One region of the Desulfosporosinus sp. FKA genome, then DNA from elsewhere that is predicted to be linked to it. Evidence: riboswitches for the same ligand, from Rfam matches in the RefSeq annotation. Region 1 holds a riboswitch; each other region holds the start of a gene.
What was found. A riboswitch is a leader RNA that binds a small molecule or an ion and turns the genes downstream of it on or off. The one in region 1 is predicted to bind cyclic di-GMP.
Positions count from the first base shown of each region.

Region 2: it holds a riboswitch for cyclic di-GMP, as region 1 does, so the genes downstream of both, B5771_RS13665 (hypothetical protein) here and B5771_RS22255 (chemotaxis protein CheA) in region 1, are expected to answer to the same signal.
Region 3: it holds a riboswitch for cyclic di-GMP, as region 1 does, so the genes downstream of both, B5771_RS01230 (ArsB/NhaD family transporter) here and B5771_RS22255 (chemotaxis protein CheA) in region 1, are expected to answer to the same signal.

Region 1 is NZ_NAHZ01000034.1:221,035-226,947, forward strand. Features, by position in the region: gene B5771_RS22255 (chemotaxis protein CheA) at 1-1,748, opposite strand, end outside; cyclic di-GMP riboswitch class I at 1,811-1,896, opposite strand; gene B5771_RS24450 (hypothetical protein) at 2,121-2,261, opposite strand; gene B5771_RS22260 (methyl-accepting chemotaxis protein) at 2,387-4,126, opposite strand; cyclic di-GMP riboswitch class I at 4,319-4,407, opposite strand; gene B5771_RS22265 (DUF4405 domain-containing protein) at 4,670-5,392, shown strand; gene B5771_RS22270 (ATP-binding protein) at 5,507-5,913, opposite strand, start outside.
Region 2 is NZ_NAHZ01000029.1:164,359-170,271, forward strand. Features, by position in the region: gene B5771_RS13640 (arsenate reductase ArsC) at 1-312, shown strand, start outside; gene B5771_RS13645 (hypothetical protein) at 684-947, shown strand; gene B5771_RS13650 (helicase-related protein) at 1,159-1,809, shown strand; gene B5771_RS13655 (ImmA/IrrE family metallo-endopeptidase) at 2,089-2,601, opposite strand; gene B5771_RS13660 (helix-turn-helix transcriptional regulator) at 2,654-3,070, opposite strand; cyclic di-GMP riboswitch class I at 3,305-3,392, shown strand; gene B5771_RS13665 (hypothetical protein) at 3,466-3,681, shown strand; gene B5771_RS13670 (sigma-70 family RNA polymerase sigma factor) at 3,981-4,397, shown strand; gene B5771_RS13675 (recombinase family protein) at 4,959-5,666, shown strand; gene B5771_RS24335 (SHOCT domain-containing protein) at 5,684-5,845, shown strand.
Region 3 is NZ_NAHZ01000010.1:32,063-37,975, forward strand. Features, by position in the region: gene B5771_RS01215 (ABC transporter ATP-binding protein) at 1-576, opposite strand, end outside; gene B5771_RS01220 (MarR family transcriptional regulator) at 605-1,060, opposite strand; gene B5771_RS01225 (manganese catalase family protein) at 1,262-2,065, opposite strand; cyclic di-GMP riboswitch class I at 2,263-2,369, shown strand; gene B5771_RS01230 (ArsB/NhaD family transporter) at 2,608-3,882, shown strand; gene B5771_RS01235 (Rid family detoxifying hydrolase) at 3,999-4,379, shown strand; gene B5771_RS24495 (hypothetical protein) at 4,573-5,046, shown strand; gene B5771_RS01245 (universal stress protein) at 5,109-5,537, opposite strand; gene B5771_RS01250 (ferritin) at 5,683-5,913, shown strand, end outside.

The DNA.
Region 1 (5,913 bases):
ATAATCATTTCGTTATGATCCGGGTCTTCAATTAAATCAGTGCTTTTCGGTCTAAAGGATTCTTTAATAACTGTCAGCGGAATAGTATAACGGGAATCACCTACTTTGATATTCATTCCATCGATGATAGCTAAGGTAAGTGGTATCTTTAAAGTTATAGTTGTACCTTTACCCGGAATGCTATCTGCTGAAATTGAACCACCAATAGACTCGATATTATTGACAACCACATCCATCCCTACGCCACGCCCGGAAAACTCTGTTATCTCCTCACTCGTTGAAAAGCCGGGAAGAAAAACCAGATTATAAATTTCCCTAACAGAATACTCGCTTTCTGACTTTAGTAGTAATTGTCGTTCGCGAGCTTTTTCTAAAATCTTTTCTTTATTAAATCCTCGTCCATCATCTCTAACAATTACTAAGACATCTCCGCCGGCATTTTGGGCTTCCAAGACGATCGTACCAACCCTCGGTTTTCCTTCAGATTCTCTTTGGTTAGGAGTTTCTATGCCATGATCAATGGAATTTCGAATCAGGTGCATTAAAGGATCGGATATATGTTCAATAATGTTTTTATCGACCTCGGTCTCCTCACCGATAAACTGAAGCTGTACTTCTTTACCCAACTTTTTACACATATCTCTCAACGGTCGGTTCATCTTTCTAAATGTTCCGCTTAAGGGAACCATCCGTACAGACATTACAATATCCTGGAGATCACTTGTGATTTTTCGCAGCTGTCGAGCGGCTTTATCGAAATTCTTTAAATCCAGCCCTTTAAGATCAGGATTTTGGGTAACCATCGCCTCGGCGATTACCATTTCGCCAACAAGATCCATCAGCTTGTCCAACTTCGCAACATTAACACTTATGATGCTTGGTTGAGACAGAGAAGAAATTTCTTTTTCTCCGTGTTCTTTTGGCCTCAAATCTTGATTATCTGCTCCAACAGGGGATTCATTTAATTGTCCCCCATCATTCTCCTTATCGTGGTTAAGATCGTCTAATTGATCCAAATGAAAATCTTGTAAAAATAAAGTTTGAGAAAATAGCTGATGAATTTCTTCACAAGAGCGATTTGACTTAAAACGAACGTTTAACCCCTGCTCTCTAATCACTTTTGAACTAGCATCAGCATCGAGGTCTTCCGGTATATGTTCAATTTCATGAGCAATACCTTCCAAATCATTAATCACTCCAAAGGCGCGAAGGTTTTCCATACCACAGCCGTCTTCAAAGTAAATAGACACTTGAAACGAATCATTAAGGACTTTTGAGTCACTAGACAATTCATCTGTATTTTGTAGTCTTGGCTGGCTCGTTGGCAAAATATGTTTTTGGTCTTTAATCGCTGCCAAAAAGGCTTGAACTTTATTAATTAACTCTGAAGCATCTCCATCTGCTTCATAGCCATTTTTAATTTTAGCAATTTCTAGCTTTATATAATCAAGACCATCAAGCACTAAATCAGATAACTTTTCATAATTTACGTTTTGGGGATCATCTTCACGAAGGCAAAAAAATAAATCTTCAATAGCATGGGCTACAGAAGAAATATCAGTAAAAAGCATCATGGCAGATGAGCCTTTAATTGTGTGCATGATTCTAAATATTTCGTCAATGTCATCTTTTGGATAAGAACTGGCTTTTTCATTGACCAATACTATTTGCTCCATCTGTTCAAGAAACTGAACCGTTTCGTATAAATACAGTTCCAGCAAAGGTTCATTTATAGAGTCCTGATTCAATAGCTTGCCCCTCCTTAAACTAAAAAAGCCTTTTCGCATAGCGATAAAGGCAAATGAAAACGTTCGGCGGCTTGGCGATCTTCAGGTTTATCTGTTAAGACCCATAGCTTTGCGTCCTTATCTTTCGATAAGTTTGCCTTTTGCATACGAATATTAAACTACTAGATCATTTAGTCAAAAAAATTACAATAATATCGAACTTTATAAGTCTATCGCAAAATTATAGATTATTTGCGTTCTTTTGTATAATTACTATATCAAATTATCGATATATGTCAATCGGTCTATAATATTGATCCATAGATCCTATTCTATTATAGGTACAATTATGATATTCTACTACCAAGTGTATCTAAGATAAAAAGCAAATACCTAACTTATTTGTAGTATTTGCTTTTTATCTTTTTTTACTTTTTGAATCTTTTCTTTACGTTCCTTACTTTCGGGTTGTAAATGCTCAAGACCAACCTCAGCTAGAATAGTTTCGAGAGTTTTAATTTCCTGTGCTGTCATAGTTTCTAAGTTTTCCTCCTATGCTTAGCAAATGCCTAATTAATAAACAATTCGTTGCTTATTAATAGTATAACTCCCGAATATGAAGTAACTGTTAAAAGAAGCTAAGTTTTTGTTTAAGTTTATCAATATTTGCCAAACTCCTGGTCAGTTAGTGAAATTCTTGGAAAACCATTGTTGGTAGCTGCCGCTTCTGAGCGGGCTTGCTCAAAAGAACCATCTTTGCCTAAATTCATAGTTTTCTTTTCAGTCATGTTTTCAAGTATTCTCAAAACTTCCGGACTCAAGCGGTCTATACTGCCCGACTCTGTATTTTGCTTTAGTTTAAACTTCGAAATCATGTCTTGTAGGATAGCTGCTTGGCTGGAAAGCTCTTCACTGGCTGCCGCACTTTCTTCTGAAGTGGCAGAATTTGTTTGAACGACCTGCGATACCTGCATAATACCTAAATTTATTTGCCCAACACCGGTAGCTTGTTCAGTGGAGGCAACGGCAATATTATTAACAAGGTTAGCCACTTTCTCAATACCATTTACAATTTCATTGAGTGCTGCCGCAGTATCACTGGCAATTTTGGTACCACTCTTCACTTTCTTAATAGAACCTTCAATCATATCCGTTGTCTCTTTGGCTGCATTTGCGGAACGAGCCGCCAAGTTTCTTACTTCCTCAGCTACGACAGCAAAGCCTTTTCCGTGTTGACCGGCTCTTGCAGCTTCAACAGCAGCATTAAGAGCCAGGATATTTGTTTGAAAAGCGATCTCATCAATAACTTTAATTATCTTAGAGATATTGGCTGAAGCGTTGTCAATTTCTTCCATCGCCTTCAACATTTCCTGCATCTGGTTATTACCTTGAACGGCATTCGCCTTGGCATTGTCAGCTAAGATGTTCGCTTCATTTGCGTTTTCGGCATTCAGCTTTGTCTGAGTGGATATTTCCTCCAGAGAAGCAGTCAGCTCTTCGATGGAACTAGCCTGTTCAGTAGCCCCCTGGGAAAGAGCTATACTTGAATCAGATACTTGTTTCGACCCCGAAGCCACCTGTTCAGAGGCAGCCGCAATATTGGTCATAACTTCGTTAATTCTTTCGGCCATACGACTAAAGGCCGATGTTAATTGACCAATCTCATCTTTTGTATCTGCCTCAACATTCACATTAAGATCGCCATCTGCCAGCTTATCGGCAACTTTAACCATTTTATTGACCGGATTGCTGATAATGCGGGATATGAAGATGCCAAGAACTATTGCCAGAATTACTCCGCCTGTTATAAAACCTATCATTGTTATTATTGCAGTTTTTCCTGTAGACTGGTTAGAATCTGATGACTGTTTAGCATTATTTGTTTTCAACGTCATAAGGGTATCTGTATTTGTTTGTACCTCATCTCCAATTTGGACGTCCCGGGCACTGGTTAACACATTATACAAATCATCCATATTGTTTGCTTGAATGTCCTTGATCGCTTGTTGCTTAATTACTGCAAAATCGTCAAGGTTTTTAGATAATTTATTGTAAGCTTCTGCCGCCTGAGGGTCATTTATTCCAGTTTTAAAAGCAGCCATAGAATTGACTATGACCTTGTCAAATTCAGTTAATTTATTGATTGCCTCCAGCTTTTTATTGGGATCTTTTTGAACATACGCATCACGTATGGCCACACGTTCTCTTTGATACGTTTGAGCTACACTTGCTAAAGCCGGTAAAGTAGCGGTATGTCGAGAATACATGGTCAAGTCTTCCGCTGTGATTTTCTGTATATTTAAAACGCCTACTGTTCCAACTACTGCAGCAATGATAGCCACCAGAATAAAACCTATGATTAACTTGGGAGCGACCTTCAAATTATAAAACCATTTCATGATGTAATTCCCCCTTCAAGTGCAGACAGCCTCTTGCTTTCACACATAATTTCAATACCGTAGCTTTCGTGTCTTCCTCCATTTCTAAATTATTTTCAATTTCCTCAGTTATTTTCACACCCCATCCTTTAGAAAAAACATTTAGAAAAAAGCAGAAGCAACAATATGTTGCTTCTGCTTTTTTTTCGATATTTAAGCAACCAGGCTGTCATGTTTCAGTTAGAAATTTAGACCCTTTGGCTTTGCGTCTCGCACTTTCGCACGATTTGCCCGTTTTCATATATTTACTTTGTATATACACAGTTATCATGGTACAACAATTAAACCCTTATTTCAATATAAAATTACTTTCTTTGACATTATTCTATTTAAACATAATCGAGTCTCTCCCGCCCTTGCTGTAGTTGCTTAAATATTTATTTTAATTCAGTTAAAATTCAGGTTAATAATTAATAATATTACAAGACATTTAGACATAGCTCTTTCCTGAACGGCCTGGAACAATGTTCGATGCCCAAATTGAAGTCGATTGGAGGGGTTACTTTGCAAAACAACAACAACATAAGATTAGCATTGGATACTATTATGTTTATTAACTTAGTTCTTGTTATGACAGTTTCTAGAGGAGCATTTCATGAAGTAGCCGGTATCGGAATGGGATGTCTTGTATTAACTCATGGTCTAATCAATCTACAATGGGTCAAAAAGGTTTCTGCACGATTATTTGATGCGCAACTTCCAAGCAAAACACGTTTCACCTACTTGATAAACCTTTTGCTATTGGGATCAATGCTGATAACGATAGTAGGCGGTATATCAATGTCGCAAGTATTATTTCCCGGAATTGGTCTTCGTCATTTCAGGCAAATTCATTCACTAACAGCCAACATCTTACTCGTTTTAGTCGGTATTCACATGGGACTTCATGGGCAAAGGCTTTTGTCAAATATCAAACGGATATTTAATACAACCTTTCAAAAAATGATTGGAAGCATTGCAGTATTTCTATTAGTTTCCTTTCTCTTGTTCGGCGGATATAAATTAATTTCAGATCACGTCCCAAATGTTGAGTTACAACAGCAGGCCCCACGCCAACATAACACCGGCAATACTAGAGGACCTCATAAACTGCAACCCCAAAGTGATGGCAGGTTCAAAAATGAGCATAGAAATTTCAGCCCTATTGGTTTCATTTTTAACTCCGTAATAATTTTAGCGGTTGCTGTAATGACGCATACATTTAACACTAGGCATTCTAATAAATAGTTAACCAGGGCCCGCCCCCACTTATAAGAAGTGGGGGTCTTAAAAACTGGAATCTAGCTGCAACTGAAAAAAGTCGAACTTTAGGCTAGGTGAAACTTGTGATCAAGTACACTATTATAACAAATATGAACTGCGAGGCAACCAGATAGTAACACAGGTACCTTTTCCCCGCTCACTTTGAATCTCAATGGTACCTTCGTGGTTCTTAACAATGGACTGGCAAATTGATAATCCTAAGCCACTGCCTCCCCCATCACGTCTGCGGGCCCCATCAGACCTATAAAAACGGTCAAAAATATGGGACAAATCCTGAGGATGAATGCCAATTCCTGTATCTTTGATGACTAACTCTACTCCTTCATCCCCTCCCAAACTGACTTTATCTCGTAAAATCAATTCTATTAGTCCTCCGGCAGGTGTATAACGAATGCTATTATGCAAAAGATTTTTCAATAACCGTTCTATAGCCAAGGGGTTACAGTCTATTCGTATGTCTTTTTCTAAACTAATAATTATGGAGA
Region 2 (5,913 bases), on a different contig from region 1:
TTTGAAGCTTATTCAGCAGGTACTGAAACTAAACCTCAAATTAATCAGGATGCGGTAAATGTAATTAAGGAACTCTATGCTGTGGATATGAACGATACTCAAAAATCAAAATTACTATCTGATATTCCCCCTGTCGATGTTGTAATTACGATGGGATGTAACGTAAAGTGTCCTTTTCTGCCATGTAAATACAGGGAAGACTGGGGGCTTGAAGATCCAACTGGTAAAGATAAGGAGGAGTTTGTAAAAACCGTTAAAATAATTGAACAAAAGGTCTTAGACCTTAAAAAGAGAATAAATAATTTGTACTAGAAAATAAATAGTATTAGCTCAAATCTTACCTCTTTGTGGAATCTAATAAGCTATGTCGACGGGGCCGTGAGAAAACTAAGTTTCTACACGGCCTTGTTTGTAAAGTCTTCTTTGAATTAACTTCTAAATTAATAAGAATATAAATTACAATAATTCCTACAGGAAGTAGTATATTTGATAAAAACAAAGACTATTCAAAGGTACTCGTATTTTCCTCATGGGAAATGGTGCCGAGAATGGTGTCGGTTATGCTTTCTTATGAAGCGGAAGGCTGACAATCGGCAAACTCTCATAACGCAAAACTGAAGCATGGCAGAGTATACTTTGCGACTAGGGAAGAACGTCGTTTTGGTACTACAAGGCTTAAAAACGTGACGGAAGATATTGTTTGCCATGTATCCGGCATTCTTGCACGGCTTTATAATCCAGATGAGCACATCGGCAAGGATATTAAGCAAATCAGGAGAGAGCTTGCCGAAAAGCTTCAGCCAAAGCTGAATGCCGTTAAAGCCAAATACAAGCTTTCCGAAAGCGGAGCTGCCGGTGCAAAGTCGCTGATAGAGCTCATAAAAGCACTGGACAGCAATCCATCAGCGACACCTTCGACTATCCCAGCTGGAATGTTGGCATATTAGTCAACATGGCAATTGGTTCACCTGCCATTTGTGCCTACAGGCTTTTTAATTCTAACGAAGTGATACCCAGGGAGCTTTCTAAAAAAGTATTTGTCAGCTTATTTAATAAAGCCGAAAGCTCGGCTGTTCTTGACTTGCTGTATGGCAGCAAGGGCGGCGATTCCTATTATGAAAATGTCTTTCGATATTGTGTGGCGGTAATCTGCAGGCTATGCTGGATGAATACGCTCATATACTTGGCGAACAGGGAGATGCTCTTGCAGATGCGATGATCGATGCTTTTTCGGATACGGCCTCTCTGCAGGTAGATACGCTGGAATCCTTTACAGGAGCAGAAAAAGAAAAGCCGTGTCTGGGCACGCACTTTGCTGTTGGATATTTCAATGCTCGCATCAGCAACGAAAATGTGCAGAGAACTGAGAAAATCCGCAAAGCATTTAATTCACCATTCCGTCCGTTTGTGTTGTCCACTACATCAATCGGACAGGAAGGATTGGATTTCCAATTCCACTGCCGCAAGGTCATGTGCTGGAACTTACCGTCAAACCCTATAGACCTGGAGCAGCGTGAGGGATGTATTAATCGGTACAAGTGCCTTGCAGTGCACCAGAATATTGCACACAAATACAGCAGTGAAAAAACATGGGATGCTATGTTTGAAAAAGCCGCACAAACAGAAAAGGGAGATCTGCCGAATCTTGTTCCGTACTGGTGTTTGACGGATGGAGAAGCAGCTCCAGTCAAGATTAAACGTATCGTTCCGATGTATCAGTTGAGCCAGGATCACTTGCGATACAATCGCTTAATTAAAATACTGTCGTTATATCAACTGACATTAGGCAGCCAAGACAAGAGGAGTTAATAGAGATAATCAGCAGAGAAATTACCGGAAATCGACAATCAGCTATTTATTAATTTAAGTCCATTTTACAAAATGGAAATATAATGTGCACCGAGTAGTCTTTATTTCGGTATATTTTACACAGAAAAATCTAAAAGCATCAGTCATCCAAAAGCCCCTCTTACAGAGCAGTAAGAAGGGCTTTCGTGTTATTATCTTTATCTCCGCTCAACAAACCAGCGGCCGATATTATTTTCGGTAATTGAGACATTACCCTCAAACCCTCCTTAGAAAGAACGGTTATCTGATCAAGAAATCTGAGCGTGGTGTATAAGCTGTATTGAACGAATAGCCTCTGGAGTTCATATCTCCCAGCTTTATCAGCATGAGGTTAATATCTGTGTTCATCATGGCTGCAATCTGGACAACGTCATAACCTTCACGGGCATACTTATGAACCTCATCATCGGGAAGAAGCAGTGAAGCCGCAAACAAATTGGCTTCATACTCAGGACGTGTATTCATGGAATAAAGAACGTATTCACGGAACGGACTGTCATCGGCAAGATTCCGATGATGTGCGTCATGTCCGAGCTCATGGGCGCATACCAAGGTCTGCACCTGTTCCGGCAAGTTACCATTTAAAAAGATAAAGCGGTTGCGCTGAATCACGCGGTAAAGCCCTTTCAGCTTAGTGAAGTCATTGCGGAACAGAACCTCAATGCCCAGCTCGTCTGCTATGGCAAAAGGATCACGCGTTCCGAAGCGCTTGATATATTTTTCAGCTGATTCAAAAATAAGCGCCTTGTTCAATGAATTCCCCCCCTATGCTAATTCTATCACAGCAGCAGTCCGAAAAAACGGACTACTCCTTGTCTGCTTTACGATACTTTTTCGGCGTGTACTTTTTGTTTTTCTCCTTGGCTATCCAATAAGCGTCGGAGATTGCTCTCATAACGGCATCCAAATCCTCGTCATCCATGTCGCCTCCGGCAAAAAGGCCGTTGACCTCTGTGATGAGCTGCTGAGCGTACTTCTTTCCCCGGTAGCCGTATTTTTCTCCGGCAGCGTTTATAAATTCCTCATTCTCGGTCAGCAGATAATTCGTATCAACACCTAAAACTTCAGCCAGCTTCCCGTACACCTCGCGTTTTTTAGGATAGCAATCTCCGTTTTCATAGCTGACCATTGTGCGGAGAGATACTCCGACTGCCTGCGCCAGTTCCGCCTGCGTCATGTCTTTTGCGACGCGGGCATTTTTTATTTTTTCTCCGAATTTCATGTAGACCGCCCTCCTAAGTATAAGCAGGTAAATTTCATGTTATATATTGACAAATACAAGTAGATTGCATATAATTCAAATATGCAGATAACCTGCACATTCATAATAATTCATGTTGCATATGGTGTCAAGAGTTATTTCTTCTGTGAAAATGATTGAACCCAACAGATTGCCGGGAAATTACCGTCTGCAAAGCGCATGACGGCTTTAATTACTCTGACAGCTAAAAATAGATAAAGTTAAGGGCAAACCTGTCTAAAGGCAGGGACGCAAAGCCGAGGGTCTAAAGCGTTTGACGCGCTATGACAGCCTGGTTGCCGATCTTTGCGAATGCCTGCCCTTTTTCAGAGCAGGTATTTGTATTGATAGAGATAAATGATGCAGGAGGGTATGAGATGGTAAAAAAGAAAAGGCTCAAATGTCCAAATTGCGGACGCCGAATTGCTGATTACAGCGGAAATGCTGAGGCACTGGCCCTGTTAGCTGAAACGAGTGAGGCTGAAAGTGATGTTGTAAACGTAAAGTGTCATCTATGCAAGTCTCAGGTTTCAATTTTGCTGGACAATAACGAGGTCTATGAGAGTAAGAAGTTCTCAGACCTCAAGTTATAAGGCGACTCCACAATCAAATAAATGAACTTATGATATTCGATTCCAGCGCTTGACGCTATCCTCCCCTTGTAAAGCGGAGTGATTATAAAGGTGCCGGCCGGGCCTGACGAGTAGCACTATTGCTATGCGTCAGGCCCGGCCGGTTCTGCATTAGAAGAAGCTGCTCGTTTGGCTCCCCAGAAAGGAGCAAAACGAGTGGCTTTTATTTTATGCAATAACAAAACAGCGGCTCGCTGCAGATCTCCTCCGCTTGTTCTTCATTTCCGGATTTTTAGATTCTCGAAATGGAGGACAAGCTTATGAATAATCATGATAAAAAATATACCCTGCTGGTCAGAGGGACGCGTGTCACAGTGACCAAGGAGGTCTACAAAGCCTATTACCACTGCCGGGACAGAGAAAAATACCTGGACAGGCTGGCGGGGGATAACAATATCTCGCTTGAAGGATGCAATGAGAAAGGCATCTCTGTGGAGTATACAATTTCTACTGCAGAGGATTCCATGGAGGATGAAATTGTTCAGCGTGATATGATTAAAAGGCTTCAACAATGTCTGTTGCTGCTAAATGAATCTGAACGCCAGCTGATTATAGCGCTTTATTACCTCAAAAAAAGCGAGCATCAATTGTCTGCAGAAACAGGTATTCCTCGCATGACCATACACAATCGCAAAAAACGAATATTTGGTCAGCTCAAAAAACTTTTAGAAAAATAAAAGTTTTTTGGTCCAACCCCTCACTTTTTTCCCTAAAGAAGTGAGGGGAATTTTTTATTCTCCTGTTGTTCTTTGAAAATATTATATCCGGCAGCATAGATACATGAGCTATCCAGCCGTGTGAAAAGCGGCAGCGACGTTGACGGGCGCGCCAAGACTGCCTGCGGATGAATTTCATCCGTCGAACCGATGGCATCGAAGGTGACGAGCGGGAACGCCCGGTCATTGAACGGTCCGTGGTGGACTGTTTCGCAATGAAATGGACAGTGATAATGCTACTTCCGTCCAGCCACAGGCTTAAGCAATGGGGGCGGCTCCCAGAGATCCTGGGGGAGGTAAAATTCTTATGGTGTTTGCTTAACCGGCAAACCGTTTATGCTGCCGCCCTGAGAGCCGCAAGGCTTTTCCGCTTCGGGAAGTAGTGCCGAATAGAAGCGGCAATTCGTAATGAAGAACAAGCAGATCATTTTTGATCTCAGAAACAATGCGGCAGGGCTATTTTTTTAACGCCCTGCCGTATCCTTCTGAGATTAAATTCAAAATATCAGGGAGGAAAACGAAATGGAAAAGGAAGCATTGGCTGAATTGCTAAAGAAGGAGCTAATTATCGGTTACGTGTACGGGCTTGACGGAGAGAGTCAGGAATTCTATTTTGAGAAATCCCCGTCCGGCATTGCAAGCTTTATCATGCTGAAAAAAGAGCATGCGGACAAGATGGTTTTAACAGATACGCTGGACAGGCTGGTTCTGGACACCTTCGGCGAATTTATCAACCGCTGCCCGGATCAGAGGCTTCTGAAAGGGATCACTAAAGAACTGGTACCCATGCAGCAAGGCGAAAAGGAGCCTGTAAATATTCCGATTGTGAGCGTTGATGAGGCTCTTGAATTTTTAAGCCATGGAAGCCAGAAGCGAGCATGGATTTACTGTCGGATCGACGCGCCGGAGGATACCCACGGCGCTCTGAAAGGCCAGAAAAAGGAACTTATGGATTACTCCGAACAGATGGGATTTGTTGTTGTCGGCGAATCAGTGGATATAGGAAGCGAGCTGGATTTTGACCGTACCGGTCTTGCGGAGGTCATGAAGGCTGCCGGAAATAGCATAATGGATGTATTGCTTGTAAAGAAGGTTGACTGCCTGAAGCGGGATACAGCCAAATTACTGGAGCTTCAAAGAGGTCTGGATCAGCTGGGCATTGAACTTTATTCGCCGTTGGAGGGTCAAATCCAATTGGAATATCAAAGCCCATCCCTTTCTCTGCAGTAAAATAGGGGGTGAGCGATATGTCAAATAATCAGACGGCCAATGAAGTCAAGTATAAGGCAGCGTTAAAGCTTTTGGATATCTTGCTCCGAAACGGCCTTATCTCCCCTGCTGAGTACAAAAAAATCGATGAATTGAACCGTCAAACGTTCACTCCGGAGCTTTCCAAGGTATATGCGTAAAAACACCTGGATATCTCAAAGCTTGTGTGGTATTGTGTGTTGCTGACAGGAGTCAAAAACGAGAGAAA
Region 3 (5,913 bases), on a different contig from region 1:
ATTGAGCTTATCAAGTTTTATTTGCATCAACTTAAAGAGAGGTATGCCTCTGGTCAGGACAATTCCGATAATGGCAAAAAGCACCGGAACCGAAACTAAGAGAACCCACGTTAAACCTGGATCCTCATGGATAGCCATGAAAATCCCGCCCAGGCAGGTAAGTGGTGCAGAAATCATCATACTTAAAATTAGAACGGAGACTTGCTGAACTTGAGTCACATCATTCGTAGTTCTGGTAATTAATGTCGCTGTACCAAGCTTGTCAAATTCCTGTAAAGAAAAGCTCTGTACTTTCGTAAAGATTCTATTTCTCAAGAGCCTGCCAAACCCTACAGCAGTTTTCGCAGAAAGATAATTGGCGGCAACAGCGCATAAAGTCCCTCCGGCTGCAATTAAAAGCATGTGCCCACCGACTTGAAATATATAACCGATGTCTTTATTTACAATCCCATGATCGACTATGTCCGCCATCAACGTTGGTAAGTATAAATCCGAAAGCACTTGTACAAAAAGGAACAAAATCACGCCACAAATATAGGGTAAAAAATGTCTTAACGATTTATACAATTTAATCATGAACGTCCCCCTACCTCTTAACAATCTATCAATTATCCATTGGACATTGCTGGTAATCATAAAGCAGTTTCTTTAAGAGTTCTAACCCCTCGATAATTTTCTCTTGGTCCTCCGATGTTGCTGTACTTAAAGCGCCGGAGATATTTTTGACGATTTGTTGATGTAAGCGTTGATGTATCTCGGCAAATTTTGGTGAAACACTGACATACACGACCCTTCTATCTTCCTCACTTCGCTTTCTTTCAACAAGACCCATGTTTTCCAAACGGTCAATAATCCCTGACACGGTACTGTTGGATAAGCTGAGTTTCCCACTTAATTCAGTAATCTTAAGGGTCTTTTCCTTACCCAATATTCCCATAACCATCATTTGAGGCATAGTAATGCCGCTCTCTTCAAAGACATTTCCTTTATTGTGTCTAAAAAGAATCATAATTTCTTGAAACAGCTTAGCGATTTGATAACTTTGACTAGGATTTTCCATCATCCGTACTTCCTTTGTTTACTTATTTCGATAACGTATATTTCGTTGACGTATATTTCGTACACGAAATATATTAGTTGATTTGCAGGTTCTTGTCAATCCGTTCAACCATAAATATTCACTTTTAGAATTTCCAAAACACCATCTCTTTACTTAAAAACCAAAGGACAGGAACGTCCTTTGGTTTTTGTTTTTGCATAATTAATGTTGTTTCGGCGGTTGTGGCTGGGCATACTGAGGATTGTTACGGGTCTGATCCATATAACCAGGTGCCACTTCTCGTTGTCCGTTTGGCTGAGGATCTTTTCCATATTGAGCCGGTCCACCATATTTCTCGTTAGGATTTTCTTCATAAGAAAACTCGTTTCCTTGATTCCATGGCCCGCGGCTATCCCCTTGGCCAGTGGACATATTCATGTATTTTTTCGAGAAATCCGAATCTCTGAAGTCCTTATTCACTCCTGATCCCTGCAGTGTCTCAATGGCTTTCATAAATGAGAAGTTATGAGACTCCTCGCGACTTAAAAGGAATCGGATCATATCTTTAACGCCGGCATCATCCGTTTGCTGCAGAAGGCGCTCGTAAATCAATTTTGCCCGCAATTCTGCTCCGGCATTTGATGAAAGGTCTGTATACAGGTCTCCCATGGAGTTGACATAGGTTGACATCCATGGAACTCCGGCAGAATTTACAAGCAGAGGGCCTCCCCCGAGCAAAGCCATATGATTCGCTGCAAAGTCTTTGGGAATATTGTCAACTTGTCCAATGAGCATCCCCAGAGCTTCTCCCACCATCTCCAAATGGCTTAATTCTTCAGCAGCAATGTCCTGCAGCAAATCCCTTATTTTCGGATCATTACAGCCTAAGCTTTGAGAAAAATACTGCATAGCTGCTTTAAGTTCGCCATTGCCTCCCCCAAACTGTTCCAATAACAGTACTGCGAACCGAGGGTCAGGCCGATCAACGTGAACTGTGTATTCCATATCTTTGACATGTTTAAACACCCAAGTAACCTCCTTACGTTAACACAATATGGCTTATCTAAGTTATCCGAATTAGTATTGGTTTGTCCCAGCTGTTTTATCCTGAAAGTTATGCCGAACGCAAATAATAATTTGCAATTATTTATCTTGACGGCAGCTTCCAATTCTTGATATAATTTCAATAATAGCTAGTTTTACGTTAATATTTATAAATTTTATTTCGGTTGGGGTAAACTTCATGAAAGTGAAGGACGCTAAAGTCATGGATCTAAGGCTTGAAGCTGCTGTTTAGTCAGTATTAAGCTATGATGGCCAGACTACAAGATAAAACTTCTCTGGGGAGAGCAGTACTTAGGACTGCTCTCCCTTTTTATATTTATCTAAGCGGAAGACTCCCCCTTTTTCCATCCTTCAGCGGGATCGCATTTGTTATGGGCTAGGCGCTTTCGGCGAAAGTGTCCACAAGACACTTTCGTCATCGAAGTATCGACGTTCAGCTTTAGTCGAATATGTACAATCGCTATCTTAAGCAAATATTTAAATTAGTTACCGGAGGTGTGTTAATGCTTATTTGGATTGCTACAGGTATTTTTCTACTCAGCTATTTATTTATTATTATGGAGAAATTTCCGCGATCAGTTATCGCCGTTTCCGGAGCTGCACTAATGATTATCTTGGGGATTGTCACTCAAGAAAAAGCAGTTGAACACGTTGATTGGAATACTCTGGGATTATTAATTGGTATGATGCTCATCGTAGATCTTACCCGCAGGTCAGGAGTATTTTCCTTTTTAGCTATCTGGGTCAGCAAAAAAGTAAAAGGAAATCCGGCCCTGCTCCTGATTTCCCTGTCACTCCTTACCGGTATCTTATCAGCTTTTTTAGATAACGTCACAACAGTCTTGTTGATAGTACCCATAACCTTATCAATTGCTGATGAGTTGGAGGTTGATCCAATTCCCTTTCTCTTTTGTCAAATTCTTATGAGTAATATCGGCGGTACCGCTACTCTGATCGGAGATCCGCCAAACATTATGATAGCCGGGCAAACGGGCCTCAGTTTTATGGATTTTATCCTTAATCTTGCGCCGGTGATACTCATTATTATTGTGGTAATTTTGTTCCTTTTTTACTTTATTTATCGCCAAAAGTTAATCACCGAAGAAGCCTTAAAAAGCAAATTAATGCTGCAAAACGAGTGGAATGAGATTAAAGACTTTGCCCTCCTCAAAAAATGTTTAGTCGTTTTAGCTCTCGTTATTTCAGCCTTTTCTTTTCATTCCCTTCTTCATTTAGAGACCGCAACCATTGCCTTAAGCGGAGCTATGCTCCTAATGCTCTGGACCCGTGAAGAACCTGAAGATATCTTCTTAACTGTGGAATGGCCAACGCTCTTTTTCTTTGCCGGATTATTTGTACTTGTCGGAGGGCTTGTCGAAACCGGAGTCCTTGATCGTCTGGCACAGTGGAGTATCAGTTTGACAGGAGGGCAGCCTCTCTTAACAGTCCTTTTAATCCTATTTATATCAGCGATCCTCTCTTCATTTCTTGATAATATACCCTACGTGGCGACCATGATCCCTTTAATCCAAAAATTAGCCCTGCTTAGTCATCTCACACCAGCTCAAACCCAGCCCTTGTGGTGGGCTTTAGCTTTAGGTGCTTGTCTCGGAGGAAACGGAACCTTAGTGGGAGCTTCCGCTAATCTAATCGTGGCTGGAATTGCTGAAAAGAATGGCCTTAAAATTCGTTATATCCAATTCTTAAAAGTTGGTTTCCCCATGATGTTGATCAGCATCTTCATTTCGGCCGGATACCTGATTCTCCGCTATTATTAATATCTCTGCTATCAGCCGGTACCAATTTCTTGGTTGGTTAATTCCTTATAAATCAAGTATACTTAATGTTAGTGTTTTCCCTTTGCCAAATATTCATTTTAAAAGGAGGTAATATTATGAGCAAACAAACTCTTAATACACCAAATGCACCTGCGGCTATTGGCCCTTATTCCCAAGGAATCAAAGCCGGCAACCTTATTTTTACTTCCGGCCAGCTCCCTATCAATCCTCAAACAGGAGAATTAGTGGCGGATATTGAAGGAGCAACCAAACAATCTTTAGATAATGTTAAGGCTATCTTAGAATCCTCAGGTTCTTCACTGAATAAGGTTGTAAAAACTGTTGTTTTCCTCAGAGATATGAATGACTTTGCAGCTATGAACGCTGCCTATGCTGCCTATTTCCCAGAGAATCCTCCCGCACGATCCGCTGTGCAAGTTGCCCGCTTGCCCAAGGACGCAATCTTGGAGATTGAAGCAATTGCTCTGGCCGAATAACCTGTTAAATCCTATATCAAACATATTATACCTAAGAAGAGCAAGGAATCCGGACAAAACGTCCTGACTCCTTGCTCTTTGCCATTCATTAAATTAAATCTTTAACGGCCATCCAAATGTTAAACATTCTTCCATATATTTCATATAGTGTATTATAAAAAAACATCCGCAGATTTTAAAGGGGGTTTTGCCCATGGCTTCATTTCCCTCTCCTATTCAGACACAAACCTTTACTTCAAGCAAGCAACAACGGCCGGGACAAATTCCCTTCCAGGGAACTGCTCCCAAACCCGCTGCCTCATCTCTCATTAAATCTGAAGTATCCGCAAAACAAGAGAATGTCAAACCTTTCCCATCGTTACAGCAAAACTCTCACCGAGTCGAAAAACAGCCTTCATCTTCTGTCTCTAAAACATCAGACCTTTGGCAGCAACAAGCAGGAATTCTCCTGAAACAATATGGTCCCTCTCTTATGAAACAATATGGCCCGCCTCTGGCTCGCAAGATCGGATTACCTCTTCTCCAAAACTTCGGTCCGCCTTTGGCCAAAAATGTTGGTATACCACTCGCTCAGCGTCTAGGTTCTCCCTTTGTGCGCAGACTAGTTATACCCCTCGCCAAAAAAGCTGGATTTGCAGTCATTCGCCGCCTCGGATTTCCTTTTTAATTAGTGTTTAACTATCTAAAAAGGGTGGAATAACGATAATCCACCCTTTTTATGGTGTCCGTCTATTTAACAATAAGAACCGGACACTTAACTCGCTGCAAGACACCTTGACTGACACTTCCCAGCATTGAACCCGCTAGAGGACCATAGCCATGACTGCCCATAACTACCAAATCGATTTCTTCACGTTCTGTTTCAGAAGATATCCGAGCAGCAGGATGCCCCTCAATTTTTTTCCTGGTAATTTTTACGCCATCAACATCCATTCCTTCGAGGGTAGTATCTAAAACTAACTCTCCTCCCTCTTCTAGTTGTTCCGGCGGAATAATTAAATTGGCTGCGATACTGTATCCCCAATATGCTTCAGGAACATAGGTTACGAAAAGCAGCTCAATCTCAGAGTGGAAAGTCCGAGCAAGGTCCAAAGCCATTTTAAAGGCACGGCGAGAATACTCAGAAGCGTCCGTGGGCACTAATATTTTATTAAACATAATAACCTCCATTCCACCGCTGTCGTTGACCACAAATAGTAAGGAGAATTATAACGCACATAATTTATATGCAGGATTTATTGCTTATATGTAGAAGAATTCTAAAAGAAGAAGTTATCTAATAACAGAAAGGGCGGTTACTCACATGCAGAAGGAAAACATGATTCATGCCATAAATGGCCAACTGAACAAAGAACTTTTTTCCGGTTACTTATATCTTGCCATGCAAGCATATTTTTCATCCCAGAATCTTGACGGTTTTGCTAATTACTTTCGTGTTCAAGTTCAAGAAGAACGCGATCATGCTTTAGGCTTCTTCAATTATCTCAATAAGATTGGCGGGAAGGTCACACTAATTGAAATTGCAAAACCCCAA